Regions from separate parts of the Paenibacillus sp. FSL R10-2736 genome, predicted to be linked through region 1. Evidence: riboswitches for the same ligand, from Rfam matches in the RefSeq annotation. Region 1 holds a riboswitch; each other region holds the start of a gene.
The links. A riboswitch is a leader RNA that binds a small molecule or an ion and turns the genes downstream of it on or off. The one in region 1 is predicted to bind cyclic di-AMP.
Positions count from the first base shown of each region.

Region 2: linked by a shared signal. The riboswitch ahead of NSQ73_RS30705 (C40 family peptidase) and the one ahead of NSQ73_RS33080 (hypothetical protein) in region 1 are both predicted to bind cyclic di-AMP.
Region 3: linked by a shared signal. The riboswitch ahead of NSQ73_RS13580 (APC family permease) and the one ahead of NSQ73_RS33080 (hypothetical protein) in region 1 are both predicted to bind cyclic di-AMP.
Region 4: linked by a shared signal. The riboswitch ahead of NSQ73_RS30335 (3D domain-containing protein) and the one ahead of NSQ73_RS33080 (hypothetical protein) in region 1 are both predicted to bind cyclic di-AMP.

Region 1 is NZ_JBBOBN010000002.1:1,138,135-1,143,945, forward strand. Features, by position in the region: gene NSQ73_RS33060 (hypothetical protein) at 1-86, shown strand, start outside; gene NSQ73_RS33065 (class I SAM-dependent methyltransferase) at 161-790, opposite strand; gene NSQ73_RS33070 (hypothetical protein) at 920-1,051, shown strand; gene NSQ73_RS33075 (hypothetical protein) at 1,173-1,361, shown strand; gene NSQ73_RS33080 (hypothetical protein) at 1,812-2,255, opposite strand; cyclic di-AMP (ydaO/yuaA leader) riboswitch at 2,431-2,598, opposite strand; gene NSQ73_RS33085 (MerR family transcriptional regulator) at 3,176-3,577, shown strand; gene NSQ73_RS33090 (oxidoreductase) at 3,574-4,596, shown strand; gene NSQ73_RS33095 (glutaredoxin family protein) at 4,669-4,911, opposite strand; gene ytxJ (bacillithiol system redox-active protein YtxJ) at 4,908-5,234, opposite strand; gene NSQ73_RS33105 (SDR family NAD(P)-dependent oxidoreductase) at 5,467-5,811, shown strand, end outside.
Region 2 is NZ_JBBOBN010000002.1:576,509-582,319, reverse strand. Features, by position in the region: gene NSQ73_RS30710 (hypothetical protein) at 1-752, shown strand, start outside; cyclic di-AMP (ydaO/yuaA leader) riboswitch at 970-1,108, shown strand; gene NSQ73_RS30705 (C40 family peptidase) at 1,166-1,594, shown strand; cyclic di-AMP (ydaO/yuaA leader) riboswitch at 1,982-2,125, shown strand; gene NSQ73_RS30700 (C40 family peptidase) at 2,131-2,622, shown strand; gene NSQ73_RS30695 (GNAT family N-acetyltransferase) at 2,870-3,355, shown strand; gene NSQ73_RS30690 (c-type cytochrome) at 3,482-3,838, shown strand; gene NSQ73_RS30685 (4a-hydroxytetrahydrobiopterin dehydratase) at 3,945-4,220, opposite strand; gene NSQ73_RS30680 (hypothetical protein) at 4,432-4,725, opposite strand; gene motA (flagellar motor stator protein MotA) at 4,931-5,731, shown strand; gene motB (flagellar motor protein MotB) at 5,715-5,811, shown strand, end outside.
Region 3 is NZ_JBBOBN010000001.1:3,137,833-3,143,643, forward strand. Features, by position in the region: gene NSQ73_RS13565 (sensor histidine kinase) at 1-1,808, shown strand, start outside; gene NSQ73_RS13570 (DsbA family protein) at 1,902-2,657, shown strand; gene NSQ73_RS13575 (disulfide oxidoreductase) at 2,654-3,088, shown strand; cyclic di-AMP (ydaO/yuaA leader) riboswitch at 3,315-3,474, shown strand; gene NSQ73_RS13580 (APC family permease) at 3,603-5,420, shown strand; gene NSQ73_RS13585 (ABC transporter substrate-binding protein) at 5,619-5,811, shown strand, end outside.
Region 4 is NZ_JBBOBN010000002.1:504,076-509,886, reverse strand. Features, by position in the region: gene rnmV (ribonuclease M5) at 1-261, opposite strand, end outside; gene NSQ73_RS30335 (3D domain-containing protein) at 422-1,597, opposite strand; cyclic di-AMP (ydaO/yuaA leader) riboswitch at 1,886-2,115, opposite strand; gene NSQ73_RS30330 (TatD family hydrolase) at 2,314-3,084, opposite strand; gene NSQ73_RS30325 (HD domain-containing protein) at 3,138-4,421, opposite strand; gene NSQ73_RS30320 (AbrB/MazE/SpoVT family DNA-binding domain-containing protein) at 4,726-4,980, shown strand.

The DNA of each region.
Region 1 (5,811 bases):
CGCAAGGGATGCTAACGGGTATAGGCATTGTGGGTATGGTGGTGACCATCATAGCTTTTGGCAGATATCAGAAGCGCAGCCAGTAAACATAGATCAAAGCCCATTCGCCGGGGGAGGCGGGTGGGCTTTTTCTACTTATGCAGACAGTGCGCTTGGAGCGCTATCCTTCCTTTTTACATTTTATAATTAAGAAGTTTAAGGAAGGTTTGTTTTTCATATTCTTACCGGGCTCATCTATTTCTGATATCTCGACCAGACCATAGTTGGCAAAGTCTTGTTGAATGGAGTCAGCATCATAAAAAAACATTTTCACTCGGTCCATGATTTCGAAATAGTCTGTATCCAGTTGGACGCCTTTACCGTACATTGGTACTTTTTTGGATACCGTTGTAAAGACCATATATCCACCAGGCTTCAGCTGATTATAACAATCCTGAATGAACTTCTCCCGCTCACGCTGATCCAATAAGTGAATCAGGGCATAGCAGAATATACCGTCATAGAGTTTGTTGTCAAATGGCATATCGGTTACCGAGCCGTGGTAAACATTCATATTCAGTCCGCTCTGCCTCGCCAGGTCAATCGCTGTTTGCGAAATTTCAATACCAGTAACGTCTATTCCATTGTCCGTAAAAACCTTTGCATTTCTGCCATATCCAATGCCGGGAATCAGGATGTCTTTAACATTCTTTTCAAGGAAAAAGTCCTTGGTTAGGATGGCCGAGTCAGAAGGTTCAAATCCCCACATCGTTTGTTTTTCTATGAAGCTTGCTTCCCAGAACTCCGTCATAGCCCGATCTCCTTTAATTTCACCAGATAGTTATTACAGACACATTATATCTACAATAAAACCGATTAGCAATGTTATTGTTAATCCTCGTATCTAAACAGATAGACTTTTGTGAAGCGGGCGGATATTATGTTAGATGGATTTAGAACGATTAAGCAGCAGAAGCTAAGTGATGATCTGGAGCTGAACAGTGTGGTAGTGAGCTATCTGGATGATTTCAATGATATCTATAAGTGGATTGAATATGCATCGGATGATTGATCGCGAAACGGGCTTATGAATAATGCTGTTCTATAGAGTGAGTACAAACCACCCCAAACTGGTTAAAACCCAGCAGATAGTGTACCTTAGTAATATTAGTAATTAGGAGTGGTGATTTTTTGTGAAAAAAAGTAGACAGACCCCCGTGCTGGTCGTGCTCTCCATCCTGCTGATCATTATCAGCAGCCTGATCCCGTCAGACAAATCGACCTGGCTGGGAGCACTGCAGACCATCTTGCTGGGCGTCGGGCTGCTCGGATGCTGCATGGCTTTTTGGCGGTTCGCCAAGGGCGGCAAGGGCAAGCGCTGATTTCTGGCACTGGAACGGATAGCATAGCAAATGGAGAGCCGTGGCGGATGCTACGGCTTTTATTAATATGTACGACGTCTGCGGATTTACTCTATGCAGCGCTTGCTACGCGGACTGAGAGGACCTTATTTTGTGAAAAAGTCTGCTTTTTTGCCTGTTGCGGACTCAGGAGCGCTTATATTGTTCAAGGGAGCTCAAAATGAGGCGAAACTGGTTAGTTAAGGTCCTCTGAGTCCGCATGGATCGCTGATTCGCCTGATTGGGCGAAATAACGGATCTACAGTCCGCATGGATCGCAGTGGCATGATTAAAGCTATTGATGCAGGAGCAAACACACGTCCTTAACCACATTGATCCTAATCAATCCACCAAAATGAATCCACGATCTACCATAACCAAGCTACTGTAATCATTCTGGCCTTAATAAGTCAGACCCCACCCAGCAGCTCCCTATCCCGCCGACGGACGCGGGACAGCTGGCCGCGCAGCAGCCATCTGTTCGCGAATCCCTCTGAGCTGCGCTTTCAGCTCAGGGACGCTTCGCTGCAGGATGAGGCTGATCTCGGGCAGCGGCAGCTGGATGCCGTACCATAAGGCGCTGGCGATCTGATCCTCCCAGGTGAGCAGGGCAGAAGAGCAGCGGCCGCGGTCTTGAGCAACCAGCGAGCATTGCCGGATGCATTCCCTGTAGGCGGCAAGGGAGAAGTCCGATGGGATGCTGCCCTTCAGCCACGGCTCATAGAGTGCCGCGAATGTGGCAGTTGTGGCTTGATCGGCGCGGGCGCCCTTCTCCAGCAGCAGACAGCTTAGCGCATAGATGGTTCCGCTGTATTGTTCAATATAGCCGGTGAATCCGGCAGCGGCAGCTGCTTCGGACGATAATGGGTCTGGCATGTGGACACGTTCCTTCCTGAATGTGGGCGATTTATAGTTTGGATATGTAGCTGATTGGTTTGCCGAAATGCTGATCCGCCGGAATAAGTGCGCAAAAAACCGCAGACAGAGGAGGACCTCTGCTGCGGTTTTGTTGCAGGCGTAAGAAGCCTGGGGCAAAATCGTGGCGGATCAAGATCTCTCTCTTTACGCTTACGGGGTTAGCTGTCGGATTCGGACGGTGAGAGTCGCCCTACCTTTTGAGACTGCGTAATTGAAGTCTCCTTCGGATTCACCCCAAGTAGGCCTGTGGCCTGATGGTTCCCCCGTTTTCCGCTTAGCGGAAATTCAGCGTGCATTCACATTTTCACTGGTAACTTTCAACACGAATCATACCCTTTCAGGGTTGTCTTTGTAAAAATGGAAAAGAGTGCTTCTGCGCCGGATTTGCAATAAATTGCTGCTTTGCGAGGAATATTGGAGACTAAAACCATATATGTGGCCGATTATCATCCGTTTATCTCGCTCAATCGCCGTTTTTTATTTTTGAGAGGCAGCGGCAGGAGAACTCCGGAAATATTAATGCGTTAGACGGAAATACCGTCAATAATGGATTTTTGAAAAATGGTGTATTAGTGAGTAATCGGGAGATAATGGGAGATCGATGTTATTGTATGCGTTACCCGTAAGGCAAATAGATTCGTGATTGTGTTATTAGGGTAATTATGGCGGTTTACAAATTGCCCCTGAATTAGAGCCTGATTCTACGAAAATGCTTCCGTTCTAGCCCTGCAAACGATACATCCCGGAGGGCCTAATCCCCCGTTTCCCGAACGCTTGACTTGGACCATACTCCAGGGATTATCATTTGATTCTGTAAGGGCAGACTGTCAATAAAGTACCAAGCCTGAAAGCCAGACTAAGAAGGAGGCCGGCAGCAAATGGAGACTGCTTTTACGATTGCCGAGGTAGCAGAGCGGACAGGACTCAGCCAGGATACCATCCGCTATTATGAGAAAATCAAGCTGCTCCCCCCGGCAAGCCGCAAGGAGAACGGCCAGCGGGCATACAGCAGGCGTGAGCTGGACAGGGTGCACTTCGTCGCTATTCTCAAAAGAACCCATATGCCGCTGCGCACCATTCAAGAATATATCCGGGCTTCAGCGGAAGAGGACTACGAGGAATGCTACAGTGTGCTGGACGGGCATAAAACGTTGATTGAAGAGCAGCTCACGGAACTTACGGCGGCACTGGAGCTTATGCAATACAAGCTGAAGAACTTCCGGGAGCTTAAGGACGGCAGGTTCATCGCGGAAATGGAACAGAGGAGGAACGAGGAATGAATACTGGGATGAATCAAGAGACGAACAGCGGGTTATATAACGCGAAAGCTAAGCAGCAACCGATTCTTTCCGGATATGGTCCGGACACTACGGCAGAGCAAGTAATCCAAGGCCATAATCTGAGCGGTAAAATAGCGGTCGTGACCGGCGGCTACTCCGGCCTGGGCCTGGAGACCACACGTGTCCTGGCTGCCGCGGGGGCCACTGTGATAGTTCCCGTTCGGACACCGGAGAAGGCCCGGCTTGCCCTTGCCGGGATTCCCGGTGTCGAGCTGGAGGCGCTGGATTTGCTGGACCCGGCATCTGTGGATGCCTTCGCGCAGCGGTTCCTGGACTCCGGCCGGCCGCTGCATATGCTGATTCACAGCGCAGGCATCATGGCCTCGCCGCTGGCCCGCGACAGCCGCGGGTACGAAGCGCAGTTCGCGACCAACCATTTGGGGCATTTCCAGCTGGCGGCCCGGCTCTGGCCGGCGCTGGTGCAGGGCGGAGGCACGCGGGTAGTCTCCGTATCTTCACGCGGCCATCGCATTGCCGGTGTTGATTTCGCAGACGTGAATTTTGAGCGTAGAGCCTATGAGAAATGGACAGCCTACGGCCAGTCGAAGACCGCCAATGTGCTGTTCGCCCTTGAACTGGACAAACGCGGGCAAGCACATGGTGTCCGGGCATTCTCCGTGCATCCCGGCAGCATCCTGACCGATCTGGCCCGGCATCTGTCGGATGACGAGCTGCGCGGCATGGGGGCGCTGGATGAAGCGGGCAACCGCATTCCGGCCGGGCGTACAAGTCATATGAAGACGGTCCAGCAGGGAGCCGCGACCAGTGTCTGGTGCGCGGTGAGTCCGCTGCTCGACGGCAAGGGCGGCGTGTATTGCGAGGATGCTGACATCGCTCCTGTAGCGGAGTCCGGGGATTCGCACCAGCCTGGGGTGCAGGACTGGGCGATTGATCCGGGCAACGCTCTGACGCTGTGGGAGCTGAGTGAAGCTATGACGGGGGTTACATTCCCGGCCTGACAGATCTGAACGACAAAAATGGTGCCGGCCCTGTAAAGAGGGCGGCACCATTTTGCATAACTGACTGAATCCTTACTGTACAGCTGCCTCAATAAGCTCCTGAAGCTCAGGAAGATTGAAGCCCTTGACAGCCCGGTCTCCGGATACGGTGACTGGAACACCCATGAAGCCCAGCTTCTCGACTTCTTCCTGATAGACGGTACTGGTCATCACATCTCTGACTTCGAAGGGAATGCCCTTGCTCTCAAGCAGCTGCTTCACCTGATTGCAGTCGCTGCAGCCGGATGTGGAATAGATGATTACGTTCTGGCTCATTGCTCCACAGCTTCCTTGATGGCGCCACGGGTGATTTTCCAGTGGGAAGTGTTCCAGCGGACCTCACCATCCTCCAGCAGGAAAATCTGCGGCGACTCATGCTTAATCCCGAAATCCTCGGCAATCTGATTTGAGACCGGACGGTCTTCGATGACATGTACAATGGCGGCAGGCGTGTCAGAATTCTGTGTATAGGCCTGGAACTCCTCATTTGCTTTGGCACTGATCGGGCAGGTGGTGCTGTGCTTGAAGAGCAATTTTTTGCCGGGTTGCCCTACGTATTGTTGCAGTTCATCCAGTGTATGGATTTGTTGAATAGACATCAGAGGATCACCTTCCTGGAATAGAATTTAGAAAGCATCTTGTCAACAATTGTGTTGTTAACAACTATTATTCTTGATTGTAACATAGTTCAAAATTAAAGCAAAAGAATGTTCAGCAGGCTTATCCCCCTCCCTTACGGGATGTTGATTAAGCCCTATTGCCATGCTAATGTGAGAGTGATGCAGCAACGCTCTGCGCATAAATAAGCAGGTATGAGGGGGTGTGCAATTCATGAAAAGGGTCGCTTTTGTAACCGGTGCCGACCGCGGGCTCGGGTTTTATCTGGTACGCTTTCTTCTTGAGAATAAATACACAGTGTTTGCCGGCCGGTATTTACCGGAAGTGGAGGCACTGGAGGCTTTGAAAGCGCAATACCAGGACACGCTGATGCTGGTCCCTCTTGATATCGGCAGCGCAGAGAGCGTGAAAGAGGCAGCGCGGAGTATTGCCGGCAGTACAGGACACATCGATATTATTATCAACAATGCCGGTATTATCCACCAGGCGGACAATGCTACAATGCTCGTGGATATGGATGATGAGGCTATGGCGCAGCTCTATAATGTGAATGCGCTC
Region 2 (5,811 bases), 560 kb from region 1:
TGTTCTGGGGCTACTTCATGTACAAATTCATTAAAAGCGCCGTCGTTCCGGTACTGCTGCGTTATCCGGATGCGGATGCCGGCGGCAGTAGCATAGGCAGGCTGCTGTATTATATTGAGGGGCAGACTGCACTGCACACGGACCCGGACGTCCGGCAATGGCTATGGCTGCTCCTGGCACTGACTCTGTTGCGGCTGCTGCTCTCCCCCTTTATCCGGGCGGGCCTGCTGCACGAGCTACACCAGGAACGTGCCGGGGAGCGCGGACTGTTCTTTTTTCCCGGGATGAAGCGTTATGGGCTGCCTGTCCTGCTGTTCAGTCTCGTTGAATGGGCGCTGGCACTTCTGCCGCTCTATTGGCTGCTGCCGAAGATGTACCGTCTGCTTCTGAACGGCATTCTCGATTATCCGCTGCTGCTGACGCTCGTGCCTTATGTGCTGGGCTGGCTCATCTACCTCTTCCTTATCCGCAAGCTGCTGCTGTATATGCAGTTCGGTTATACTGCAGGCACGGGCATGTTCACTTCGCTGCTGATCTGTCTGAAAGTCCTTTTGCACTCCATCGGGATATCCGTCATTATAGGCGCAGGAAGTCTGGTGACGCTGTTCCTCTGCGGCGCTGCAGCGCTCTTCTGTCCCGGTCTCCCGGCCCTGCTCCTGCGCCAGGCAGCCCCGCTGCCATCCACTCTGTTCAAAATGTGGGGCATAGCCGCGCAGTATCATCTCTGGTCCAGTAAATCATTCCCACAATAATCGGCCGCCAAAACGGCATACTAAAAGAGTCATCGCCCCTCTGGTGAGGTGCATGACTCTTTTTTGTTTACAGCTGCGATAAGTGCATTTGCAAAACTGTAAATCCTCTGGTACAATGATGCCTGTACTACTAGTAACAAATTTGTAATCTTTCAAATGGAATTAAGCAGCTATGTAACCGAAGCCTTTAATCTTATGTCGATATGTCACTATTCTGGTGCACAAAACGCCGAATTCCCTGCACCGGGGAGTGGGGGAACCATATTTTGGGTGAATTGATCTCGCTTTAGAGGGATCATAGGGGAACCTTCTACCGAATCCTTAAGCTAACCTCGCAGGCCTTGGAAGGAGTACATCTTTTGAGAAGTCAGAACTTTAAGAAGAAATGCACCGCAGCAGCGCTGGGTCTTGTGATGGTATTCACACTTGGAGCAGGCAGCGCTTTCGCAGATTCCAAAATGGATACTGTGATCTCAAAAACCATTGGAACGTCATATAAAACCGGGGGCACCAGCACCAGCGGCTTTGATTGTTCCGGATTCACCAAATACGTATTCAAGAGTATCGGCCTTACCTTGCCGCGCACCTCTAAGGCACAGTTCAGCGTTGGAACAGCCGTATCCAAGAGTAATTTGCGTTCCGGTGATTTGGTATTCTTCAATACCCTGGGCAACGGAGTTTCCCATGTCGGTATTTATGTCGGCAATGGCAAATTCGCACAATCCTCCACTTCGCGTGGTGTAACCATCAGTTCGATGAGTCAGGCATACTGGGCCAACCGCTACGTTGGCGCTAAAAGAGTGATGAGCACAACAGCCTACCAAGCTGTCGCTTACGATTGAACCCTTGAACATTTCCTCGAATATTCGTACCTCTAACAACTAAATGTAACTTATACGAGCCCGGTTTTGATTATTGCCGTAATCATTTCCGGGTTTTTCCTTTTCCTTATTCTACCTTTTACACTCATCTGCAGGCCCTGAAACACCTTTTTATCCCAAATCCAAAGAAAAATTCATCAATAGCTCACCTGCTGCGTAAATATGAGTCTTTCTATGCAGCTATAACTCTAAAAAACGCAAAAAAAATGCATTAATATGTTATAAGTGATTGCCAAGCGCCCTAGTCTTTGCTACAATTATCGCAGTGAGCTTTTAGTAACATTTTTGTAATTATTGAATCGCTTTTAACAAAGGTTTTGTCATGTATTGAATAACAGCTAATCCTAATCAACAGTCGTGCCGAGTTCCCTAAAGATTTAGGGAAACGGGGGAACCAACTTTGGGTGAATTGACCTCCTATTCTAAGAGGGGTCATAGGGGACCTTCAACCGAACCCTTAAGCTAACCTCGTAGGCATTTGGAAGGGGTATTTACTTTTGAAGAAGAAGCTAGCAGCCGCAGTACTAAGCTTTTCCATCATCTTCACCATTGGAGCAGGAAGCGCTTTCGCGGATTCCAAAATGGATAAAGTTATCGACAAAGCCATCGGGACCAAATACGTATCCGGCGGTGTATCCACGAACGGTTTTGATTGCTCCGGATTTACAATGTATGTTTTTGATAAGATCGGCATTAACCTGCCTCACCAATCCGGTTCCCAATATCAGATGGGCACTGCTGTATCCCGCGATGAGATGAGACCGGGCGATCTTGTATTCTTCAATACAAGCGGCAAAGGCATTTCCCATGTCGGTATTTATGTTGGTGACGGTGAGTTCGCACATGCTTCTTCCTCGCGTGGTGTAACCATCAGTTCGCTGAGTGACAGCTACTACGTCAACCGCTACGTTGGCGCCAAACGGATTATGAGTACAGATGCTTACAAGACTGTGGCTGCGGATTCCGAAGACAATGACGATGTGCAATAATTTGTCCTAATATAAGCGCTTTTCCAGGATTTTTGCCGAAATCTTGGAGGAGGGCTTATTTTTTTGTCTATAAAATTACTTACCCCGCTCTATATTTGTAAAACACCAATTTCGCTCTTTCATAAAATATTTTTTGGCGTTTGTCAAGTTCCGGTCTTTCTGCAAGGTTTTTGCGTCGAATCCGGCTCGTTTTGTATATAATATTTATAGAATGAAGTAATGTCCCCTTGAAAGGAGGCCTCTGCTTATGATAAGTTCCCCGGTAACTTTTTATGTTGTTCCTATGGAGTCGCGGCATGCTGCTGAGATCTGTGAGTGGAACTACAGGCCCCCGTATAATATTTACGGCTGGATGCCCTGGGAGCAGATGCAGGCGCTCGGTGTTGAATTCGGTGATCCGCAGCTGCGCAGTGAGCAATACGTTTCTGTTGTGAATGGACAGGGAATCCTGTGCGGCTTCGCCCAGCTGTTCCCTATGGAGGGTGTAGTCCGGCTTGGAATCGGCATGCGGCCCGATCTGTGCGGTCATGGCATGGGACATCTCTTCATGAAGGCCATCGTTCAGGCGGCGCTGCAGCGTTATCCGGAACGGGAGATCGATTTGGAGGTACTGACCTGGAATCAGCGGGCCATCCGTGCTTACCAGAAATGCGGATTTACCATAACGGATACTTATGAACGCAGAACCCCAACTGGCGATAAACCATTTTATTGTATGGTCTATGAGAAATAGCATTCCACTTCTGTATGTTTGCAAATTTTCCAGGAGTTTCGTTCATTTTTTTGACACAAATACTATGATAACGCTTCACCATCCGGTATAATGAAGGAAGCAGCTTACATGGAGGGACGGATGCAGATGCAGAAATGGATCATGAGCGGTTTGTTTTTTGCCGCCTGTGCCTTTGCCGTGGTCTTAATGTTTACCCTGCCCGGCAAAGCCGAGGTGGCTGAAGAGAACAAACCTACAATGCCTGAGGTTGTGCTGGACGCTACCAGCGCGGAGGCCCTGGTGAAAGCCAACTGCATCACCTGCCACGGGGATCAGCTTCAGGGCGGTGTAGGGCCGAACCTGCAGCAGGAGGGCGCACAGCATGACGCGGCACAGATTTACAGCATTGTGACCAAAGGCCGCGGGCAGATGCCTTCCTTCAAAGACAAACTAGCCCCTGAGGAAATTGCGAATGTCGCGTTATGGCTGGCTGAGAAGAAATAATAACATGCCCAAAGCAAAATGCCCGCTGCAAAGGATACCCTGGTATCCCTGCACGGGCATTTTTATGGATTAAGCGGTACTGTCGTTTCCATAAGGATCCTGTCCTCTAACGGTTTTTCTCAAAAGCCTCGTTGATTTCATTGGCCTGGCGTATATCCAGTTTCTCCACGTCTGCAGGCAGACGCAGGATAACGGTCTTGTAATCAATGGTGATATGCGGGTGATGGTCGAACGCTTCCGAGATCGCAGCAACATCATCCACAAAAGCAATTCCCTTCATATATTCATTGAACATATATTTGCGCACCATAATATCCTCTTCCAGTTTCCAGCCTTCCAGCTTGCCGATCTGCTCCCGCAGTTCTTCCTCTGTAAATGGCAATTTGTTTCCTCCCTTGCTTAATTAGCTGTATCACAGCAGTCCTGTCTTTCAAATAAAACATCCCTCAGCTTCTTAAAGTCCAAGGGATGTGCCGGTTCAAAGATTTTTTTCGATTTAATGTATTCTTAAATCCCGGCGAATAGTACTTCTCATCCCAATTTTAACATGGGCTGATGCCTGGGACAAACTCTGCTCCGCAGCTGCCTCCGGGCTACACCAGAACGACCGACGCCAAATCCTCGTCGCCGAGCAGAATATTGATGCGGTGCGTTTCTTTATCGTACATTACAACCCCGCTTCCGACCTTAATCACCGGCTCATTGCCCAGTGCGTAGAACAGATCCTCCGCAAGCGCCTCCCAGACCTCCAGCTTCGACTCCTCCGGCAGGTTCTCCCACTCCTCAGGCTCCATTTCGAAAAAAATATACCCGTCGGAAATCCGTCCGACTGCGCCTGTCAGTTCAACCAGAATTTCACTGTAATCTCTGCCATGCTTAACTCCCACGTCAATCACTCCGTTTTCTTCGCTGATGAATAATAACTTACCTTATCCATTATAGCCGAAAAAATCACTTCACAAAAAAGGGAATGCTGTCGATAAATAAGAATATACGTGATTTGGTTACGTGCAGAGTGTCCTCCCGCGGTTCAAGGATGATAAACGCGGTATAGTCGGATCACTTCTTAATTCTCATGGACGAGGTGCATAAATGGAAATTTCAACAATACTAGGACTGGTTTTTGGTCTGATCGCAGTAGTCTGGGGGATGGTACTCAAGCATGCTCCGCTTGAAAGCTTGAACAATCCCGCCGCCTATGTAATTATCTTTCTTGGTACGGCCGCCTCAATCTTCATGGCCTTTCCCATGTCGGAAGTCAAGAATTTCCCTAAGCTGCTGAAGATCCTATTTGTGAAGAAAAAGATGGTCGGCAAGCCCGAACTGATTACAATGTTCATGGAATGGGCATCCATCACCCGCCGTGAAGGACTGCTTGCACTGGAATCCAATGTCGATGAAATCGAAGATAATTTCCTTAGAAACGGTATGCGGATGATTATCGACGGCAATGACCAGGAATTTGTCCGCGATGTCTTAATGGAAGATATTCACGCTACAGAAGATAGACATAAAGCCGGCGCATTAATCTTCTCCCAGGCCGGGATGTACGCACCTACACTGGGGGTACTCGGGGCTGTTATCGGGCTGATTGCCGCCTTGGGGGATATGAGCAATATGGATGTCCTGGCCCACGCGATTGCCGGAGCCTTCATCGCTACTCTGCTGGGGATATTCACCGGTTATGTAATGTGGCATCCTATGGCCAACAAGTTAAAACGAATTTCCAAACGCGAGATTGAAGTCCGCCTGATGATGGTAGAAGGTCTGTTGTCCATCCAGTCCGGGGTCTCCACCATTGCTATCAATCAGAAGCTTTCCGTCTTCCTTACTCCGTCCGAACGCGCCAAGCTGAGTGAGAAGGAGGGTGCTTCGAATGAGCAAAAAGACTAGGCATGAGGAGCACGAAGAGCATGCCGATGAGTCCTGGCTGCTGCCCTATTCCGATCTGATGACCCTGTTGGTTGCTCTAT
Region 3 (5,811 bases), on a different contig from region 1:
GCAAGGGAAATCTCTATATTCTGCTTATCTCTGTAGTGCTGGGTACAGGGATGTGGAGTATGCATTTTATTGGAATGCGGGCGATGGATATGGGAGTTCCGGTATCGTATGATCTGCTGCTGCTTGTGTTCTCGCTGATCATTCCTGTGGCCGCTTCTTATATGCTGTTCGTAATGCTTGGCAACCCCCATACCCGCAGCCGTGTCTATCTGGGTCTTGGCGGCATGCTGTTCAGCAGCGGAATCCTGATCATGCATTTCAGCGGCATTCTGGCGATGAAGCTCTCAGCAACGTATGAACAAGGGTTCTTTTCCATTATCCTGTCCATCCTGTTCGCCCTGGTTGTCCCTGTTATTACCGCATCCTACGACCCGAAATGGCTGGAGAATGCCTACAACATGTTCAGTGTCAAAAAACTGCTGCTCGTGTTAACTCTGACCGGAGCGTTCACAGGTATACATTATTCTGCAATGGCCGGCGCATCCTTCACAGTAGTAGACTCATTCTTGTATACAGGGCGCGCTCCGCTCTTGGATGATTCACTGCTGGGCATCATTCTGGGCGGTTCCTTCTTGTTCATTGTGACGATTGTGCTTGGCCTGCTCTATAGGGACCGGCAGCATGTGCTCCGCTTTGCAGCGTTTAATGAGCAGCGTTATATGGCCTTGTTCGAGCATAGCCCGGATATGGTGCTGTGTATTGATCCGGCCCTTAAGAAGATCATCAGTGCCAATCCTGCCCTGCGGTATACCACCGGATATGGAAGAGAAGAACTGGGGGAATTCAAGAACATCCTGTACAGTGACAGGGATGAAGCCGCAGTCAAGGAAGCTGTGCGCAATGCCTCCCAAGGAAAGTCCTCCAAGCTGGAGCTGAAGGTTATCACCAGGGACCGCCAGCAGATGATCTGCAGCGTAACGGTGTTTCCATTGCTTCATAATAAGGAACAGCTGGTCTATATCGTTGCCGAGGATGTCACTGCCCTGATGCAGTACCAGCATGAACTGATTCAGGCCCGGGATGCGGCAGAGAGTGCTGCCAGGATGAAAAGCGAGTTTCTGGCGACGATGAGCCATGAAATCCGTACACCGCTGAACGGAATTATCGGCATCAATCAGCTGCTGGCCGAAGAGATCAGCAAACCCGAGCATCTGGAGCTACTGAAGCTGCAGAGTACCAGCAGCCAGGCATTGCTCCGTGTAATGAGTGATGTTCTTGATATCTCCCGCCTGGAAGCAGATGGTCTCGTGTTGAACCAGGAGCCGTTTCAGCTGACTGTGCTGCTGCAGGAGTGTATGGAGCTGTTCGAAGTTATCACCAGAGACAAGCAATTGTCGTTTGTGCTGTCGGTAGAAGAGGGGCTTCCCGGCAAGTTCGTGGGAGACATTGCGCGGATCCGTCAGATCCTGGTTAATTTAATCGGCAATGCGGTGAAATTCACTCCTTCGGGAGCGGTTACAGTTACTGTAGAGTCCTGCGGCCTGAAGGGAGCGTCTCAGACGCTGCAATTCAAAGTGCATGATACGGGCATTGGTATTCCGCCGGATAAGCTGCAGCTGCTGTTCCAATCCTTTTCCCAGGTGGATGCTTCCCACACGCGTAAATATCCGGGTACCGGTCTGGGTCTGGCCATTTGCAAGAAGCTGGTGGAGCTTATGCAGGGAGAAATATGGGCGGAACCGGCGCCGGGCGGCGGGACCCAGTTCTTTTTCAGAATTGTACTACAGTCGCTGGATTCATCGCCGGAGCTGATTTACAACCAAGAAAATGAAGACAGCGGAGTGCCTGCGGCAACCAAAGCTGTATAATGTAGGGTTTGCCAAGGAGAGAACTTTAATTATATAATTTTAAAGTAACTTATCTTTTATCACGACAGTCCTATGGACAGAAAGGAACTCTCTTTGAGCAAACCGAAAAAGAACAATGTCGCGCTTCCCCAGATGAGCAAGCAGGAGAAACGCCGGGCAGAGCAGGAGCAGCAGAAGCAGAAAACGAGAATTCTGATCGTGAGTACAGTGGCGTTAGTCGTTATTATTTTTGTAGGATTATTCATGCTGGCCTCGAGGGACGGCTCAACCACAGGATCTGCTGCCGCTCCCGTTGACTTCAATTACAGTGAAATGGCACGGCTGGGCAAAGAAGACGCACCCGTCAAAATCGTTGAATTCGGCGATTACAAATGTCCGGCTTGCGCCCAGTTCACCGGGGTGATTAAACCGCAAATCGTTCAGGAGTATGTCAATCAGGATAAAGCAGCCTTTTACTTCGTCAACCTGGCCTTTATCGGTACGGATTCGAGAACAGCCTCACTTGCGGCACTCTCCGTGTACCATCAGAATCAAGAGGCTTTCTGGAAATTCTTCGATGCCATCTATGCTAACCAGGGTGAAGAAAAGGTAGAGTGGGCAACACCGGACTTCCTGGTAAGTCTGGCACAGCAATTAGAATTGCCCATTGACTTCGACCTGCTGCGTAAGGATATTGAAGACAAGACCTACGAAAGCGAACTGGAGAGAGATATCCAGCTTGGCACTGACACCGGCGTAACCAACACGCCATCACTGTTTGTCAATGGAGTCAAGGTGAAGGAACCTTTTAATATGGAGGAGATTGATGCTCAAATCCAGGTAGCTGCGGAAGCTGTGGCTGCACAATGAATAAATTCTCTGCATTCTGCCGCCGGAATTGTCTCTACTTGGCCTGGTTCGTCTCGGTTGTTGCTGTAGCAGGCAGTCTGTATCTCAGTGAAGTGCTGAAATATGAGCCCTGCAAGCTATGCTGGTTTCAGAGGATATTTATGTATCCGCAGCTGATTTTGCTCGGAATCGCCACTTACCGGGGGGATAAGCGCATTATCCCTTATGTCCTTCCCTTAAGTTTGATTGGCGGAAGCATTTCGATCTATCATTACGCAGAGCAGAAAATTCCGGCACTCAGCAAGGTGCTTCCATGTACAATCGGTGTGCCGTGCAACACGGATTATCTGAATTATTTCGGATTCATCACCATCCCGCTGCTGGCACTCATTGCGTTCGCATTAATCACAATTCTGCTATGGACAGGGCGTAAAGAGGATGCAGGTGAGTAAGAAGCCGTCAGGCAGAATGAAGAGTAACTATTTCCCTTAAATTGAGTGTAAATTATTAAGCAGAAATGCTGTAAAATCACGCGATAAAGGGATAATGAAAGAGAATGAAAGATCAAGACATACCGGATCATGGATTTGGTTGTTTTGGTTGTTTTTCATTCTTTTTTCATTTGTTTCAACGCTTTACGGAAGAGGCATTGTAGATTATTATTAGTCCTTGTGAGAAGTTGAATATGCGCTGAATTTTCCGGAAGGAAAAACGGGGGAACCAAACTTGGCCGAGTGCCAACGGGGTGAATCGGAAGCGGGTCAGCAGACTCGAAAACCGTAGGGCTACCACAGCCCGAATCCGCCAGCTAACCTCGTAAGCAATAGTGGGATAATGACCATGCACTCAAGGCATGCGGATCATTTCCGTATGCTTATTTTTGTGCCTGCATTTATGAAATCCACTTATGAAAACAGCGCGCGGTACTGCCGTTTCAACTTAACAAAGAGAGGAACTGTTACTACAATGGTAAGCAAGGTAAAACGACTATTGATCGGGCGTCCGATGAAGTCGAACGAACTCGATCATGAAAAGTTATCCAAGGTGAAAGCACTGGCTGTCCTGTCTTCTGATGCGCTCTCGTCTGTAGCCTACGGAACAGAACAAATCCTAATCGTACTTGTGGCCGCAGGTTTCACAGCTATCTGGTACTCATTGCCAATTGCATTAGCCGTATTGGGCCTGCTGGCCATCTTAATCCTGTCTTATCGGCAGACCATTTTTGCTTATCCGCAGGGCGGGGGCGCCTACATTGTTGCCAAAACCAATCTAGGGGTTCATACCGGATTGCTTGCCGGTGGCTCTTTGCTGGTCGATTATATTCTAACGGTGGCGGTAAGCGCCTCGGCGGGAACGGATGCAATTACATCAGCGTTCCCGGGTCTTCATAATCATAGTGTACTCATAGCGGTTACTGTCATTCTGCTCTTAACGATTGTCAATCTGCGGGGTGTTACTGAATCAGCTTCCTTCATAGCCATTCCGGTATATCTGTTCGTCGTATCCATCTTTGTACTGATTATCGCGGGAGTCTTCAAATATGCAACCGGCGGTGCTCATGCCCAGGTTCCTGAGATTGGCTCGGCGGTATCAAACGTTAGTATGTTCCTTCTGCTCAAGGCCTTCAGCTCCGGCTGTTCGGCACTGACCGGGGTAGAAGCGGTCTCCAATGCGATCCCTAACTTCAAAGCACCGGCTGAGAAAAATGCGGCTAAAACGCTGATGCTGATGGGTCTGATTCTCGGAGCTATGTTCACAGGGATTACGCTTTTGGCTTATTGGTACGGTATCATGCCGGATGAGAAAGCAACGGTTGTGTCGCAGATTACCGAGTCTACCTTTGGCCGCGGCGGTTTGTACTTCTTCATCCAAGGCATCACTGCAGTAATCTTGTTCCTGGCGGCGAATACAGCGTATTCGGCCTTCCCGCTGCTGGCTTTCATGTTCGCCAAGGACAAATATTTACCCCATGCCTTCATGGTGCGCGGAGACCGGCTGGGATTCTCCAACGGCATTATTTTCCTCGGCGTAATGTCGGCTGTGCTTGTAGCTGCTTTTCACGGAAATACCGAAGGGTTGATTCCATTATACGCCGTTGGGGTATTCATTCCGTTTACCCTTTCACAGCTTGGCATGATGGTCCAGTGGTACAGAACCAAGCCTAAGGGCTGGCAGAGCAAATTCGCTGTGAATACAGTAGGCATGCTCACAACCTTAACCATTACGCTCATCTTCATTATTACTAAATTCTCGAGTGTATGGATGGCCTTCATCTTCCTGCCGCTTGTAATCATCGTGTTCCACCGGATTCACCGCCATTATATGAATATTGCCGATCAGCTGCGCATTTGTCCGGCTACGGATAAACCTTGTATTAAAGGAAGCACAGTGGTTGTACCTGTTGCCGGTGTCACCCGCGCGGTACTGCATTCGATCAGCTATGCGAAGTCATTGACTGAGAATGTAGTGGCTGTATATGTCGGATTCGATGAAGAAGAGATTCACAAAATGGAACAGAAGTGGGAAGAGTGGAACCCTGGGGTGCGCCTGATTGTACTCCGCTCGCGTTACCGCAGCATCATCCGCCCGCTGGTGAAATTCATCGATACGGTGGAGTGGAAAACCGCTTCTACAGACCATATTACTGTACTCATTCCGCAATTTGTTACGAAGCATTGGTGGCAGGCGATTCTGCATAATCAGACCAGCTTGTTCATCCGTTCTTATCTGATGAATCAGAAGGATATCGTTATAGCAACTGTACCGTATCATTTGCACAAATAGACATACCCTTTATATGTAAAACGGCTGTTTCCGCAGGTTGCGGGGACAGCCGTTTTTTGTTAAGCGCAGGGTGAGTGTACATGGAACCAGATAATTTAGTTGACAGAGAGAATGAGAATCAATATCATCAGTTTATGTGAGGCGAAGGCAGCAGTAACCTTTGACCAATAATGAATGTACTTACAGGAGGGGTAGTTAATGTTTTCGTTCAACCTACAAAGATCAGGAAGCATGAAGCTGGCTATGGCCGGACTCATGACCACAACGTTGTTACTATCCGCGTGCGGAAATAACAATGCAGCCAATAATGAAGCTGCGGCAACTACAGCACCTGCAGCAACTACCGAAGCTACAACTGCACCTGCAGAAACAACAGCTCCAGCGGTAGAGC
Region 4 (5,811 bases), 630 kb from region 1:
TTTGCGGGTAGCATCCTTCTCCGGAATGAATGCGTGCTTGCATCCGGGTACCTTGGAGGAGACAATTTTGCGAATCCGCTCTCCGGCATGATCGGGATCCGTGAGGATGATAACCCCTCTGCGTTCCATGGCTAATGTAATCTTCGCAATGACCTTGCGGTCCACTGCGGAACCGCCTGTTTCAATCGTATCCGCTTCTACGGCCCGCTTAACGGCCACGGTATCGCTTTTACCTTCGACGACAATTAATTCTTTAATCATAAATAATTTACTCCCTTACTCTAAAACGCAAAAAGAAGAGGATTCGCTCCCCTTCTTTTTGGCTAAAGGATGTATAAGTGATGAGCGGCAGCTCTCTAAATTCCGTAAGTGCTACCCCCACTATATCTTATAAACCGCTAATTTGCAAAAGACTTGCCGCTTAGTTAAGCTCCGGCTTCACAGGTCCAATCACATAGATGGTCCGCGACTTCCGGCCGAAATTACGGGCATGGCTCAGTGAATCGTAGTAAACATCTACCTTGTTGCCTTTAATGGCACCGCCGGTATCCTCTGCTCGGCGAAACCCTAATCCCTCAATGTACACCCACCAGCCAATTGGTATTACATTCGGATCCACTGCAATAGTGCGGCCTTCCGTTACGCGTGTGCCGGAGGCGGTACGTGTTCCAATTCCCGGTTCTTCCGAGGAATACGCCGTCATGGATACGTTTTTGATCATTTTTTTGTATTCAAAATCTACGCCTGCCTTGCTCGTGACGTTGTTGCTCTTTGCGCTGACTTTGGATGATTTGGAGGTTGTAGTTGCTTTGGATGTAGTTGCTTTGGATGTAGTTGCTGCAGCTACAACAGGCTTCGGAACCGCTTTGGTACCGACAGCAATAACCTTATCTTTGGTTACCGTCTGAACTTCCTTGCCGACCATATTCATGGAGACTAGCTCCCCATCCTGATATATCTTCTCGATATGCTGGATGATCGCGCCCGGCTTGCCTGCCTGTGCAACTCTTACGTCTCCCTTATACAGAGAGGGGTCTGCGGTTTTGATGACCTTAAAAGGCAAGTTTACTGTCCGCTGTACGGTCTGCTTGGTAATACGGACAATCTTGACTTCCATGTCGGGTGTGACTGCGGTATCAAGCGAAGGGAAAATCTTGTCATTGCCCTCCAGGCTGTAACCCAGCTTGGTAATGGCATCTCCGAGCGAATCCTCGGTGGTGTATATGGTCTTGGTTGCACCGTCTGCAGTAAGCATAAGCTTCTGCGCACGGGTGATTACGACACGGTCGCCGTCTTGTATTTCATCACTAAGGCCAATAGATAGCTCATCATACGGCTGCAGCGAAATTTGTTCCTTTGCCAGCACATCACTGAGCAGCGCTTCCCGCGTCTCCAGTGTCTGTACCTGTCCGTCTATAACTAAAATAATTTCTTTATTACTCTGACCGTGTACGTACAGCAGAATTAACAGTGCGATAACAATCGATATCACACCTGCAAGTGAAAGTACGCGAGGATTCACTTGCTTCAACCGTAATGCGAAAGACCTGCTGGATGATTGCGAATCATGGGATACCTCTGGTTGGAATACGCCCACTCTCTCCATCCTCCTTACATAGCCCCGTCGTCCAAGTTATATCAAGGTGACTGCATCATTTCTGACGAAACTAGGTTTGAGATTGCAACAGGATACGCCCGCATTGCTCCAGCGTTTCCTGCTCATGGATCGCCTGCTCGGCATAGCTACTCCGGATATCTGTTATATAACAGTATGCCGGGAACATCCGCATTATTCAAAACAAAAAAAAGCCCAAAAAAGAGTTCACAGAGGACTCTTTCGTGGCTTCTCCGGTGTCGAATACGCGGGAATGTTTATGCACGAGGTTTCCTCTCTTACTTGCGCTTACGGGGTTAGCTGTCGGGTTCGGGCATAAGAGAGACGCCCTATCTCAGGTCACCCGCTCACGGCGGTTGCCCTCAAATTCACCCCAAAGACCACGTGAAGAAATCAAATAAATTCTGCGGCAATTCTGTGTTGTACTCTATGTACGGGCATGCGGCAGGGCATTTATTGGTTCCCCCGTTCTCCATACGGAGACTCAGCGAGACGATCCATGAAATAGTGACTGTCACAGTAACAACAGCTCACTGCACTGAAAAGATGATATCCTGTTTTGATGCATGTTGTAAAGGACGATTCAACCACGTTTACGTAAAAAAATGATTAAAATATTGTAATATTCAGCCGTTTTTAGACTATAAAAGTTTAATATATCGGCTATACTTCATTTTTCACCGCTTTTTCTCCCGTTTTCAGACAATTCCAAATCGTTCCAGTGCGTTCGCATACGTAATTTCCGCCAATTCCTGTAAATCAATCCCTTTTATTGCCGCAGCTGCCTCCGCTACCAGTCTTACGTGTGCGGTCTCATTCCGCTTGCCGCGGAAGGGGTGCGGAGTCAAATATGGGGAGTCCGTTTCGATCAGCAGCCGGTCCAGAGGAGTCTGGGCGAGCACCTCTTTGGGCACCCTGGCATTCTTAAACGTAATCGGTCCGCCGAAGGACAAATGGAAGCCGAGATCCAGACACATTTTGGCGCTTTCCCAGCTGCCGGAGAACGAATGCATCACCCCTCCAACCTCACCCGCTTTTTCCTCCCGCAGAATCCGGATTACATCCTCGTGGGCATCGCGGTTATGGATACAGATGGGCATCTTCAGTTCACGTGCCAGGCCAATTTGCTTGCGGAATACCTCATGCTGCACATCCTTAGGAGAGGTGTCCCAATAATAGTCAAGTCCGATCTCACCGATGGCCACTACCTTGGGATGACTGCAAAGCGAAGCGATCCATTCGAGGTCGCCCTCCTTCATACTGAATGCATCCTGTGGATGCCAGCCCACCGCTGCATAAATATAATCATATTTCTCTGCGAGCTCCATCGTTGTCGGAATCGTCTCCCGGTTGAAGCCGATATTGATCATTTTACTGACTCCGGACTCCAGCGCCCGGGCGATTACCTCCTCGCGGTCCTCGTCGAATTGCGGAGCATCCAAATGGGTATGTGTGTCGAATAACTGCATTATATTTCATCCTTTCCGCCTTCATTTCTATGATGAATTACAAGTATTTTAGGTTATTTTGCAAAAATATCTGCGATGGAGGGCGGCAGCTGTGGAAGGGCTTTCTGCAGCCTGTCCTGCGGGAAATAGAGATGGTATCTGCCTCGGTGAATCCCGCTGATTGAGCGTACAATATCCGATACCTCTGAGATCTCCCGCAGCTTATCATGACGGTCCAGAAGCAGAATCTGTTTGCTGTCAAAAGCATCCCCCGGACGGAATACATCATAAGGAAGATCTGTCGGAAAATCAATTTCCAGATCATAATCAGCACGCAGTCCGGCACCGGCAAAGCTGCGGCGGATTTCGTCAATTGTCTCTGTATCCAGATGCTCCATCTCCACATATTTATACAGTTTACGATGAATAAATCGGCTGCACAAGTCGCTTAAAATTTCATCTTTCTCCAGCGTCCACTGCATGAAGGCTGTCTGCATCAATGCCTCATCCAGCAGCAGGTACTGCTCCACCGTTACATCCCCGCGGAACAAATCACTTAGCGGCTCAATCATGAACCGGAAACCATAATCCTCCTGCACCAGCTCCTTGGCTCTGCGGAGAATCTGGCGCAGAATAATTTCCGAGCTGCGTGTTACCGGATGGAAATAGACCTGCCAGTACATCTGATAACGTGACATCAGGTAATCCTCAATCGCATGCATCCCGGATTCTTTGACAACTACCCGGCCGTCATAGGGGCGCAGCATCCGCAGAATCCGGTCAATGTCTATGGTTCCGTAATTTACCCCTGTATAATAGGCATCACGCAAAAGATAATCCATCCGGTCCGCATCCAGCGGCCCCGACACCAAATTGACAACAATTTCATGCTCATACGTTTTGGAGATCACAGAGGCTACTTTATTGGGGAAATCCTCAGCTACATCACGCAGAATAGCGGTGATTTCTGTATCCTCCAGAATGATCCGGCAGGTCCAGTCCTCATGATCCATTTCAAAAGCTTCTTCTATAGAATGGGAAAACGGGCCATGTCCCAAATCATGCAGCAGCGCCGCACACAGGGTAAGCAGACTCTCCTCAGGCATCCAATCCTTATATCCGCTCCGTTCAAACTGCGATATAATCCGCCGGGTAATTTCATAAACACCAAGCGAATGGGAAAACCGGCTGTGTTCTGCGCCATGGAAAGTCAGATAAGAGGTACCGAGCTGGCGGATGCGCCGCAGACGCTGGAACTCCTTGGTGTTAATCAGACGCCAGATAATGGTGTCCTGGACGTGAATGTAGTTATGAACCGGATCTTTAAATACCTTCTCTTCTGTCAGCGGTTGCTTCATGAGATCAACTCCTTTGAATAATATCCATAGAGATAGGGTGGAATTACAGTTATAATAATAAATATTGTCGTACTTTGTCGAATTATGACAATTTAGCAATTTACAAATCGACAAATATTTTCGAGGTTCTTTTTGGGATATATGCCTAACCAATGGCGGTATGAATGTTTCCTTCAAAGTTTCCTTAAAATTCGCCTCAAAAAAGGTTGACTGTTTTGGGAATGGTTGGTATTATAAATATCATAAAACAGTGAACAATGTCGAATATTGACGCTTTTGATAATTGAGAGGAGCAACGATTGTAATGATGAAATCAACAGGAATTGTACGTAAGGTAGATGAGCTTGGACGGGTCGTTATTCCAATTGAATTGCGCCGCACACTGGGTATTGGAGAAAAAGATGCGCTCGAAATTTACGTGGACGGTGAGCGGATCATGCTTAAGAAATATGAGCCTGCCTGCATTTTCTGCGGTAATGCTGAGAATGTAACCTATTTCAAAGGTAAAATTGTTTGTCATGAATGTATTTCTGCTATCCCTACCCCTGTGACAAACTAAACCAAATAGGTTATAATAGGAACTAATCACTAATCAAATTGTTAATTCTAACCTTTTTATATCTCCTTGGCCTCCCGTTAGCGCGGGAGGTATTTTTTTGCACTTTTTCGGGGACTTTCCCCGGATACCCCTTTACCCTATTTAAACATTAACTATTAAATTCATAACCCTTAGATCATAACCTTTAGATCATAAATCTTAGATCATAACCTTAACTTCTTCTTACCCTCCCAAACCCTCCCTATAGGGAGGGCCCCAAGGGCCCCGGCCCTCTGGACACCCGGAAGCTTGGTTAACTGTGCAGATGGAGCGGAAGGAAGTCATGTTCGGCGGTGGACCGGCCCTTTTCGGACTCCCTGAAGGTGCGTCCTCAGGGCCTTGCCATACGCAGTGTTTCGCCACACGCTTCGCTCTTGCGTCGGATGTGCGGCTACGCTCTTAGGTGACGCTAGCTCGTGGAACCGCTCTCCCTGCGGAATTGCTTTAAGGCGGAGCCGATTAGCAACTTTGGTGCGTACTGGTTATTTGCCTTCATGTTACCTTCGTGCTGCGGCACGCTCTCCCTGCGGGAATCGCTATCTGTCAGAGTGGCGTTAACATTGGTGCAGCCAGTTGATACTGGAAAATGTTTAGGTGCAATATTGGATAATTGGTCTTGGAAAAACTGGATAACTGCATTCTGTGCAGTTATTTAATACCAAAGTGAGTATCTGATTATTTTAGTTGTATTTCATGCAATTATATCCATACATATCCTCTAAATTATCCATTTTCCACAAATATAAATGCACAAAATACATTTATCTCTAATATTAGGAATAATTATATCCA